2 regions of the Mesorhizobium sp. WSM4807 genome follow, and region 2 is predicted to be linked to the other one. Evidence: predicted binding sites of a transcription regulator. Region 2 holds the regulator's gene; the other holds the start of a gene.

Region 1 (4,910 bases), on a different contig from region 2:
TAGTCTCGATGAAGGCCGATTGCGCCTAGCCGCGCCGCAGGCTGACCAACAGCACAAAGCCGACGCCGGTCTTCTTCAACGCCGGCGCTTCGATCGTCGAGCCGGCATCGGCGCGCATCGAGGGCACGGCCAGAACCGGCGCTGCAAGAACCATCAGGATGAGCGTCGCCCGCGGCACAAGCCGAAGGGCCTTGAGGGCGTTGGCGACGATGCGGTTCATGGTGTGTTGCTTCTCTCTAAGGGTTTCTGTCGGCGTCAATGGCGAAGGTGGCTCGGGCAACCGAACCGGCAGGAATTGGCCTGGTCCCAGGAGCGGGCTGGGCGGCCGGCCTCGGCAACGAGGATGGCGAACGACATGCCGAACAGGCTCATCAGCAGGCAGACGATGGTGAAGCGGCGGGCGAACATTGCGTGGTGTCTCCTTCAACACGCATGACAATGCCCTGATGCAACTGAACCGGTTCTGATGCCGGCGTTCATCTGCGGTTCAAGTTTATCGACGGAGGGTCGAGTGCCCGCCGCCACCGCGCCGTCGCCGGCCACGAGCGCCGCCGCATGCTTGCTACCGACATCCAATCTTGCTGCCGACAAGGGCGGGTAAAATTGCTGTTAGGGCGCTGAAGGCACGGCCCGCACGATTGATCCGTTGTCCCAAGCAGACGGCGCAAACCAAAAAAGGGGCCTTCGCGGCCCCGTTTTCAATTTGTGGCAGCGGAAACGATTAGAGCTTGTGCCAGGTCTGGCTCCTGCAGATCAGCCCGCCGAGCACGCAGCCGCTCATCTTGAGCGAAGCGCCCGAGACCGAGGCCTTGCCCGAATAGGTCTTGTCGGTTTCCGGGTCGGTTATGGTGCCCGAATATTTGTTGGCGCCGGAAACCTTGAACGAACCGATGCGCTTGCCGGCAAACTTGCCTGATTTGAGCGTGATCGAAAATGCACCGCCGCCGCTTGAGATGGCGGCGGTCGAACCGGCTTGCGTTTTCCAGTTGCCTTCGATCGGATCGGCCCAAGCCGCGCCGGCCATGATCAAGGTGGCCGTAAGGGCCATGCTGATTTTGCGAAACATGTTTCTCCTCCCTCTGGGCATCCGGCCGGGTGTTCCGCCCGCCTGTCTGCCTTTTACGCAAACGTAAGCTAATTCAGCTCCCGACAAAACAAAAGCGGTGCCGCTGCGGAAGACTTCAGGATTTTCTGGCCGCCCAAAGCGGTCTCGTCGGTGGGAAATGAAAAGTTCGCAACTCCGTCTTTGTCTCCCGTGGTTAGCGGAGTCTTGATCTTCGCCTCGCAAATTTTCGTCAAATTTAGTGCAAACCGGCGCAATTGCTGGCTTTGCATCCTTAACGAATTCTCGCGTTTACCTCTTGTTTTAGCTTTGTTTTCCTCAAATTAAGCACGCCACTTAACCGCGGATTCAAGCCTCCGGTTCATTCTCGAAAGTATCGAAAGAGCGGCCGCCCCCAAGGGTTATCAACAGATACCAAGGGACAGAACGAGGCAGCTCTCGGGAGCCTGACAGGGCTAGAACAGGGGATTGAAATGGCACGTTTTGAAATGCCTGAAGTCGGCTTCGGCGCCATGGGGGCAACTGCCCAGGCCGACATCCTTTTCGAATTGGGCATGATGTATGCGACCGGCCGCGATTGCGAGACCGATGTCGTCGCCGCCCACAAATGGTTCAACATTGCTGCGATCAAGGGCTCGGTCCGCGCCGCGGAACTGCGCTCGGAATTGTCGGCCGCCATGTCGAAGGTCGAGATCGCCAGGGCGCTGCGCGAAGCCCGCGAATGGATGACGATGCACTAAGGTGGCCTGAACTCATCGGGCACTGAGATCACCGACAGGGACGCTTCAGGTCAAGGCTGCGCAAGACGGCCGGACCGGCAAGAACAAGGCCGCGCAAGACGGTCGTACCAACAATGACAGGAACGCAGCAGGCCGGATACAGCCAAGCTGCGCGACGGACAGGGAAGGCGAGCGGTTTTCGGGCGCGGGAGCGTTCGGGATTGTTCGATCGACAAAAGCCGCGACCGGCCGGAACAAGGCCGGCGCGGCTTTTTGCGTTTTCGACCATGATCCCAAAAAGTGGAAAACGGTTTTTGGAAAAACCATCGTCGAACAGAGGCGTTGCAGGCCCAATCGAGTGCCGTCGATGCGCCTAGACAGGCTTGGCGAAGGGTGAGATTCTCCCGGCCACTCTGGAAGAGGCGCGGCCGGGACGGCCGCGCGAGAGTGGAGGAGTTGTATCACCATGAAAAAGTTGGGTATTTTGAGCGCGGCCATAGTGGGCCTGGTGATGAGCGCGCCGATTGCCTTCGCCGAAGACATCACCTTTTCGGTGGTCGGACCGATGACCGGACAGCTTGCCACCATCGGCGACCAGTTCAAGCAGGGCGCTCAAGCCGCCGCCGACGCGATCAACGCCGCTGGAGGTGTCGAAGGCCGCCAGATCAAGCTCGACGTCCAGGATGACCAGTGCGATCCGAAGCAGGCGGTTTCGGTCGCCAACCGCATCGTCGCCAACGGGGTCAAGTTCATCGATGGCCATGCCTGCTCGGGCTCGAGCATCCCGGCCTCGGCCGTCTATGCCGAAGCCGGTGCGCTGATGATGAGTCCGGCTTCGTCGAACCCAGAGCTGACCGACGCGGCGGCGAAAGCCGGCTGGCCGACGATCATGCGCCTTTATACGCGCGACGATGCGCAGGGCGCTTTCATCGGTCCATGGATCGCCAAGAAATATGCCGGCAAGAAGGTCGTCATCATGCATGACAAGAGCGCCTATGGGCAGGGCGTGGCCGATGCCGTCAAGGCGACGATGAACCAGAACGGTCTCAACGAGATCCTCTACGAGGGCATCAACGCCGGCGAAAAGGACTACTCGGCGCTTGTCACCAAGCTCAAGGAACTGAAGGCTGATGTGGTCTATTTCGGCGGCTACCACCCCGAGGCCGGCCTCATCCTGCGCCAGTCGGCGGAACAGAACCTCAAGTTCCAGCTGATCATGCCGGACTCGATCGCCACCCCGGAATTCTGGCAGGTTGCCGGCCCGGCCGGCGAAGGCACCATGTTCGTCTTCCCGTCGGATCCGCGGGCCAAGCCCGAAGCCAAGGAAGCCATCGAAAAGATCAAGGCGGGCGGCTTCGTGCCCGAGGGCTTTACGCTGTTCTCCTATGCCGTGATCCAGGCCTTTGCCGAGGGTATCAAGCGCGCCGGCAGCGACGACCCGGCCAAGGTTGCCGAAGCGTTGAAGAACGGCGAGCCGATCAGCACCGTCGTCGGCCCTGTCACTTTCGATGAAAAGGGCGACCTCAAGAACGTCAGCTACGACATCAACCAGTGGCACGACGGCAAATACGCGCCGATCCAGCCGTAACGATTGGCGTCGCTTGCGGTAAAACGGAAATGGCCGCGTCAGACCGGCCATTTTCATTTGGGCATGCGTTTGTGGCGCGTGTCTTCAACGTCACCTTATGAATGGGGGAACAGCGGTCAGCCGTGGGCTTCCTCGGCAAAACGCACCAGCACGGTCCCGTCGGTGACCTGCGCGCCTTCCGCTGCGATTTCGGCGATCGTGCCGTCATGGGTGGCGGAAATCGTGTGTTCCATCTTCATCGCTTCCAGGATCAACAGCGGCTGGCCCTTGATGACGGCCTCGCCCTTGGCTGCACGCACCAGCTTGACCAGACCCGGCATCGGCGCCCTCAGGCTGTCAGAACCGGCGGCGATTTCGTCGGCCCTTGCCAACGGGTCCGGCACCGCGAAGCTGTAGCCGACGGCGCCCGAAAAGACAGTGACATGGCCCGGCCAGCGGGCAAGGCGAGAGCCAGCGCGCAGATCAAGCGCGCTGTTATAAGGTGCGTCCAGTGCCACTTGGAAGCGCCCGTCCGGCGGCAGTACCGACACTAGCGCGACAATCTCGTCCTCGCCGTAGCGCAGTCGCGTGCGCCGCGGAACAGTGTGGAAATGCGCATAGCCGGCAAGCGACGACCATGGATCGTCGGACGGCGCCTGAGCCCCGGCGCCGGACGCCGCAAATGCGGCTGCGGCGACGATCTCGCTGCTCGGCGGCGGCACTGCGGTCAGCGCTTGCTGATGCCTGCCGATCAGGCCGGTATCGACATCACCTGCCGAAAAATCCGCGTCAGCGGCAAGAGCGGCGAGAAAGGCGGTGTTGACGGTCGAGCCAGCGATCTCGGTCTGCGAAAGGGCCATGCTCAGCGCTTCGAGCGCCGCCTGCCTGCCCTTGCCGCGCACGATCAGCTTGGCGATCATTGGATCGTAGAAGGGCGAGATGGCATCACCGGCCCGCACGCCGGTCTCGATCCGCATGCTTGCGCCCTCGGGCGCAGCATCCGGAAATTTCAGGTGATGCAGCGTGCCCGTCGCCGGCAAAAAACCCTTTGCCGCGTCCTCGGCATAAATGCGCGCTTCGAAGGCATGGCCGGAGAGCGTGATCTCGCTCTGCGTCTTCGGCAGTTTTTCGCCGGACGCCACCCGCAACTGCCACTCGACCATATCGGTACCGGTAACCATTTCGGTGACCGGGTGCTCGACCTGCAGGCGAGTGTTCATTTCCATGAACCAGAAGCGGTCGGCATTCAGCCCTTGCGAGGCATCGACGATGAACTCGATCGTGCCGGCGCCGGAATAATTGATCGCCTTGGCGGCCTTCACCGCCGCCTCCGTCATCGCTTTGCGCAATGCCGGCATCATGCCGGGGGCGGGGGCTTCCTCGATCACCTTCTGATGGCGGCGCTGCGCCGAGCAGTCGCGCTCGTAGAGATGCACGACGTTGCCGAAGATATCGCCGAATACCTGAACCTCGATGTGGCGCGGCTTGTCGATATATTTCTCGACCAGCACGCGGTCGTCGCCGAAAGCGGCCTTGGCCTCGCGCCGCGCACCCGACAGCG
Region 2 (4,910 bases):
CGATGCGCGCAACGCCGTGACATTGCCCGCTTTGCGCAAGGATTTTCTGTTCGAGCCTTATCAGGTGTTCGAAGCCCGTGCGTGGGGCGCTGACGCCATCCTGATCATCATGGCGAGCGTCGATGACGCCGTGGCCAGCGAACTCGAAACGACGGCGTTCGAACTCGGCATGGACGTGCTGGTCGAAGTGCATGACGAGGCTGAGACGGAACGCGCGCTGAAACTGTCATCGCGGCTGATCGGCATCAACAACCGCAATCTCCGGACGTTCGAAACCAGCATCGAGACCTCGGAGCGGCTCGCGACGATGATGCCGGCAGACCGCCTGCTGGTCAGCGAGAGCGGTATTTTCTCGCACGAAGACTGCCGCAGGCTGCAAGGGAGCGACATCGGTACGTTCCTCGTCGGCGAGAGCCTGATGCGGCAACAGGACGTGGCCACTGCGACGCGCCTGCTTTTGACGGGCAATGCGCCCGCCATTGCATCGGCCCGAAAATCGGAATCGATTTTCGGAGAGCACGATGCATAGATTCAAAGTGTTAGAGCGTGCTTTGCGCGTCCAGACGGACGCACGTCGCGCTAAGGTGACCTGACGATGACGGCCGCCCTCACCCATCTTGGCGCGAAAGGCGAAGCCAATATGGTCGATGTCGGCGACAAGGCGGAGACGACGCGCACGGCAATCGCCGAAGGTCTTGTCTCGATGCGGCCCGAAACGCTGAAGATGATTCTCGACGGCGATGCCAAGAAGGGCGACGTGCTGGGCACGGCGCGCATCGCCGGCATCATGGCGGCCAAGAGGACGCATGAGCTGATCCCGCTCTGCCATCCGCTGCTGTTGACCAAGGTATCCATTGACATCGAACCGGACGCGACGCTGCCAGGCCTGAAGGTCACGGCGCTGGCCCGCGTCACCGGTAAGACCGGCGTCGAGATGGAAGCGCTGACCGCCGTCTCGGTCGCCTGCCTGACCATCTATGACATGGCCAAGGCGGTCGACCGCGCCATGGTGATCTCGGGCATCAGGCTGGCGGAAAAGACCGGCGGCAAATCCGGCGACTACAAGGCGGATGCCAAGGGGGCAGGCTAATAATGGCACTGCTTCCGGTCGCCGAGGCGCTCGAGCGCCTGCTTGAGGATGCTGCGCCCTTGCAGGCTGAAAGCGTCGCCCTGATGGACGCCGCCGACCGCGTGCTGGCGGCGCCGCTCCTGGCGCTCCGCACCCAGCCGCCGTTCAACGCGTCCGCCATGGACGGCTATGCCGTGCGGGCCGAGGATGTCGCGTCCGTGCCCGCAAGACTTTCGGTGATCGGCATGGCGCCGGCCGGACGCGGCTTTGCCGGAACAGTCGGCCCGGCGCAGGCCGTGCGCATCTTCACCGGCGCGCCGCTTCCTGCAGGCGCGGACACCATCGTCATCCAGGAGAATGTCCGCGACCTCGGCGGCGGCAGCATCGAAGTGACCGCGTCGACGGTTGAAGGCCGCAACATCCGCCGCCTCGGGCTCGATTTCTCGAAGGGCGACGTCCTGCTGGAGAAAGGCCGCCCGCTTGATCCGGCGGCATTGTCGCTGGCGGCGTCGGCCAACCACCCGCAGGTCAGCGTGGTGAAACGGCCGTTGGTCGCCATCATCGCCACCGGCGACGAATTGCTGCCGCCGGGCAGCGACCTTGGCCCCGACCAGATCATCTCGTCCAATGCCTATGGCGTCGCCGCCGCGGCCCGCTCGGTCGGCGCCAGCGCGCTCGATCTCGGCATCGCCCCCGACCGCAAGGAGGCGATCGCCACGCTGGTGAAACAAGCGGTCGACGCAGGCGCCGACGTCATCGTCACGCTGGGCGGCGCCTCGGTCGGCGACCATGACCTGGTCCATGACGTGCTGACCGGTGAAGGCATGACGCTCGATTTCTGGAAAATCGCCATGCGGCCCGGCAAGCCGCTGATGTTCGGGCGGCTGGGTGACATCCGCTGCATCGGCCTGCCTGGCAATCCGGTGGCGAGCCTGGTCTGCACGCAGCTCTTTCTGACGCCGCTGCTTGCGCGGCTCGGCGGCCGCGCCTTCCGGCAGGACATGCGTCAGGCGCGGCTCGGCGCCGCCATGCCGGCCAACGATCTCAGGCAGGACTATGTACGCGCCGTGGTGAGCGAAGAAGCCGGCACGCTGCTGGCGACCCCGTTCGGCATCCAGGATTCCTCGATGCTCAAAATGCTGGCCGACGCCAACGGGCTGATCGTGCGCGAGCCGTTCGCTCCCCCAGCCGCGACGGGCGCCGCGTGCAGCGTGCTGATGCTACGCTGAACAAAACGTCAACACATTCATTAAATTTTAAACGGTTGCGGAACACAACTGGAACAGATAGTGTTTGTTCTGGGTTTGTTTTTCTGATTCTGTTGGGGGTCGCGATGCTGACACGCAAACAACATGAACTGCTGATGTTCATCCACGAGCGGCTGAAGGAAAGCGGCATTCCGCCCTCGTTCGACGAGATGAAGGAAGCGCTCGACCTCGCCTCGAAGTCGGGGATCCATCGGCTGATCACTGCACTGGAGGAGCGCGGTTTCATTCGCCGCCTGCCCAACCGCGCCCGCGCGCTGGAGGTGCTGCGCCTGCCCGATTCGATCGCGCCCGGCCTCAATGCGGCGCGCAAATTCTCGCCAAGCGTCATTCAGGGCAGCCTTGGGCAGGGCAGCCTCGGACGACAGATCAAGCCGGCGCCTTCGCGCATGCCCGCGGCCGGCAATGACGACGACGTCGTTGCCACCATCTCCATACCGGTGATGGGCCGCATCGCTGCCGGTGTGCCGATCGATGCCATCCAGCACCAAACGCATTCGATCTCGGTACCACCGGACATGATCACCGGCGGCACGCACTACGCGCTGGAGGTCAAGGGTGATTCGATGATCGAGGCCGGCATTTTCGACGGCGACACGGTCATCATCCGCAACGCCGACACCGCCCAGCCTGGCGAGATCATCGTCGCCTTGGTCGACGACGAGGAAGCGACGCTGAAGCGGTTCCGCCGCAAAGGTGCCTCGATCGCACTGGAAGCCGCCAATCCGGCCTACGAGACGCGCATCTTCGGGCCGGACCGGGTCAAGGTGCAAGGCAAGCTCGTCGGACTGATCCGGCGTTACTGAACGGCAGGCTTTTTGGGTTTCTCGGCCCTGCGGTATGGCGGCAGGCCCCTCGCCTCGCGCGAAAATCTCCGCTGCTCATGCCAAGGCCTATAGGGCTGTCTGACGGCAAAACGGATTTCTGCGCGCGTCGTCGCAGATAGCGGATCGAAAAAGACGGCGGCACTGCCCATGCGAGCGAGCTGCCGTTTGGTGACGACGAGAACCAGCGGATTGCGGCAGGGATTATAATAGGCTGTGGCATCATCGATGACGATCAAATCCGCAAAGGCACAGGCTGGCCGTGCGGTTTTGCGGTCGTCGGCGAGCGCGATGATCGCGCCGGACTGGTGCCGGGCGAGGCACAGGCCGGCAGTGCAGTAGAAGGGCGCTCCCGGCGGCAGGTCGGCCGGGTCGACGATGTCGAACCGCACGTCTCCTTTTTCGAATGTCTCCGGCTCGACAATGGTCGCTGAAACCAGCGCATGTTTCCAGTTGTCGGTGATGAATTCGTTCGAGCGCACCCGGTTGACGGCAAGTTCGCCGCCGCCGATCGGCAGCGCCACCAGATGCGCATCTTCCGAAATCAGCACGTCGGGAGTGCGCGTCTCGGAAATCGTCAGCAGGCCGGCGAGCGCAAAGGGAAGTGCCGCAAGCCGCAACCATGTCGTTGCCATCGTGGCGATGACCAGGGCGGCCGTCACCAGCAGAACCGACTGCAACGAGATCAGCCCGACGGCATCGACCGGCGACCGCTCGGAGATCCATCCCGATATTGCAATCATGGCCGTCAGCCCCTTGCCCATCATGTATAGGAAAGGGCCGTCGAGGCCGAACGGCATTGCCAAGGCGCTAACGACGGCCAGGAACATGACGACCGTGACGATCGGCATGACGGCCAGATTGGCGAACAGGCTGAGCGGCGAGACGCGCTGGAAGTGCCAGATGGCGAAGAGTGCGGTGGCGCTGCCGGCAATGATGGAGGTCATTGCGATGGTACCTGTCCCAGCGGCAAGTTTTCGCGTGACGAAAGCGATCGTTGACCGTCGCTGTGGCGGCGCGGTGGCCTTGTCGGCACGATAGTCGGACCAGCCGGCATAGGCGCCCACGAGAGCAGCGGTCGCGGCGAAGGACATCTGGAAGCTTGGGCCGACCACCTCGTGCGGCGACACGACGATGACGGCGATGGCCGAAATCGCCAGATTGCGCATGGTGAGTGCCGCCCGGTCGAACAGCACGGCGACAAGCATTACCGCCAGCATGATAAAGCTGCGTTCAGCCGCGACCACGATACCGGAAAAAATCAGATAGGCAGCGATGGAAACGAGTGCGGCAGCAGCCGCATATTTTTTGACCGGCCGGCGCGACGAAAAATCGGGAACCAGCGCAAAGGCGCCGCGCAGCAATCCCATGATGGTGCCGGCGACAAGCGCCATGTGCAGGCCGGAAATCGAGATGATGTGGTAGATGCCGGTGCGCCGCATCGATTCGTTTATCTCTTCGGGAATGCCGGCACGCACGCCGACGATCAGCGCGGCGGCAATCTCCCCCTCGGCGCCACCGATGCTGTCCCTGATATGGTCGGCGATGGTTTCGCGCGCCTTTTCGATCGAGGAAGAAAGCCGCGCGGCGAACGGTGTATCTTCGGAAACGACGATCTTCGGATTGCCGAGGAAAAAGCCACTGGCACCGATACCGGCGAAATAGCTGTCAAAGGAGAAGTCATAACTGTCCGGCCTAACCGGGCCAGTCGGAGGCAGAAGCCTCACATAGCCGGTTGCCACCGAGCCTGAG

Evidence for each region. The regulator LexA, encoded in region 2, represses DNA repair genes until DNA is damaged. The targets are predictions, from matches to a motif close to TGTTCNNNNTGTGTTCNG.
Region 1: a site for LexA is predicted at 1,363-1,380, ahead of AC0L3N_RS04955 (sel1 repeat family protein). Genes of this name have one in related genera too.

Annotation. Positions count from the first base shown of each region.
Region 1 covers NZ_JBVVQY010000003.1:138,307-143,216, reverse strand. The annotation lists gene AC0L3N_RS04970 (hypothetical protein) at 26-220, opposite strand; gene AC0L3N_RS04965 (hypothetical protein) at 256-408, opposite strand; gene AC0L3N_RS04960 (DUF2147 domain-containing protein) at 722-1,066, opposite strand; gene AC0L3N_RS04955 (sel1 repeat family protein) at 1,537-1,803, shown strand; gene AC0L3N_RS04950 (branched-chain amino acid ABC transporter substrate-binding protein) at 2,249-3,370, shown strand; gene AC0L3N_RS04945 (acetyl/propionyl/methylcrotonyl-CoA carboxylase subunit alpha) at 3,487-4,910, opposite strand, start outside.
Region 2 covers NZ_JBVVQY010000024.1:17,868-22,777, reverse strand. The annotation lists gene trpC (indole-3-glycerol phosphate synthase TrpC) at 1-529, shown strand, start outside; gene moaC (cyclic pyranopterin monophosphate synthase MoaC) at 596-1,090, shown strand; gene AC0L3N_RS25365 (molybdopterin molybdotransferase MoeA) at 1,093-2,298, shown strand; gene lexA (transcriptional repressor LexA) at 2,403-3,140, shown strand; gene AC0L3N_RS25355 (ComEC/Rec2 family competence protein) at 3,134-4,910, opposite strand, start outside.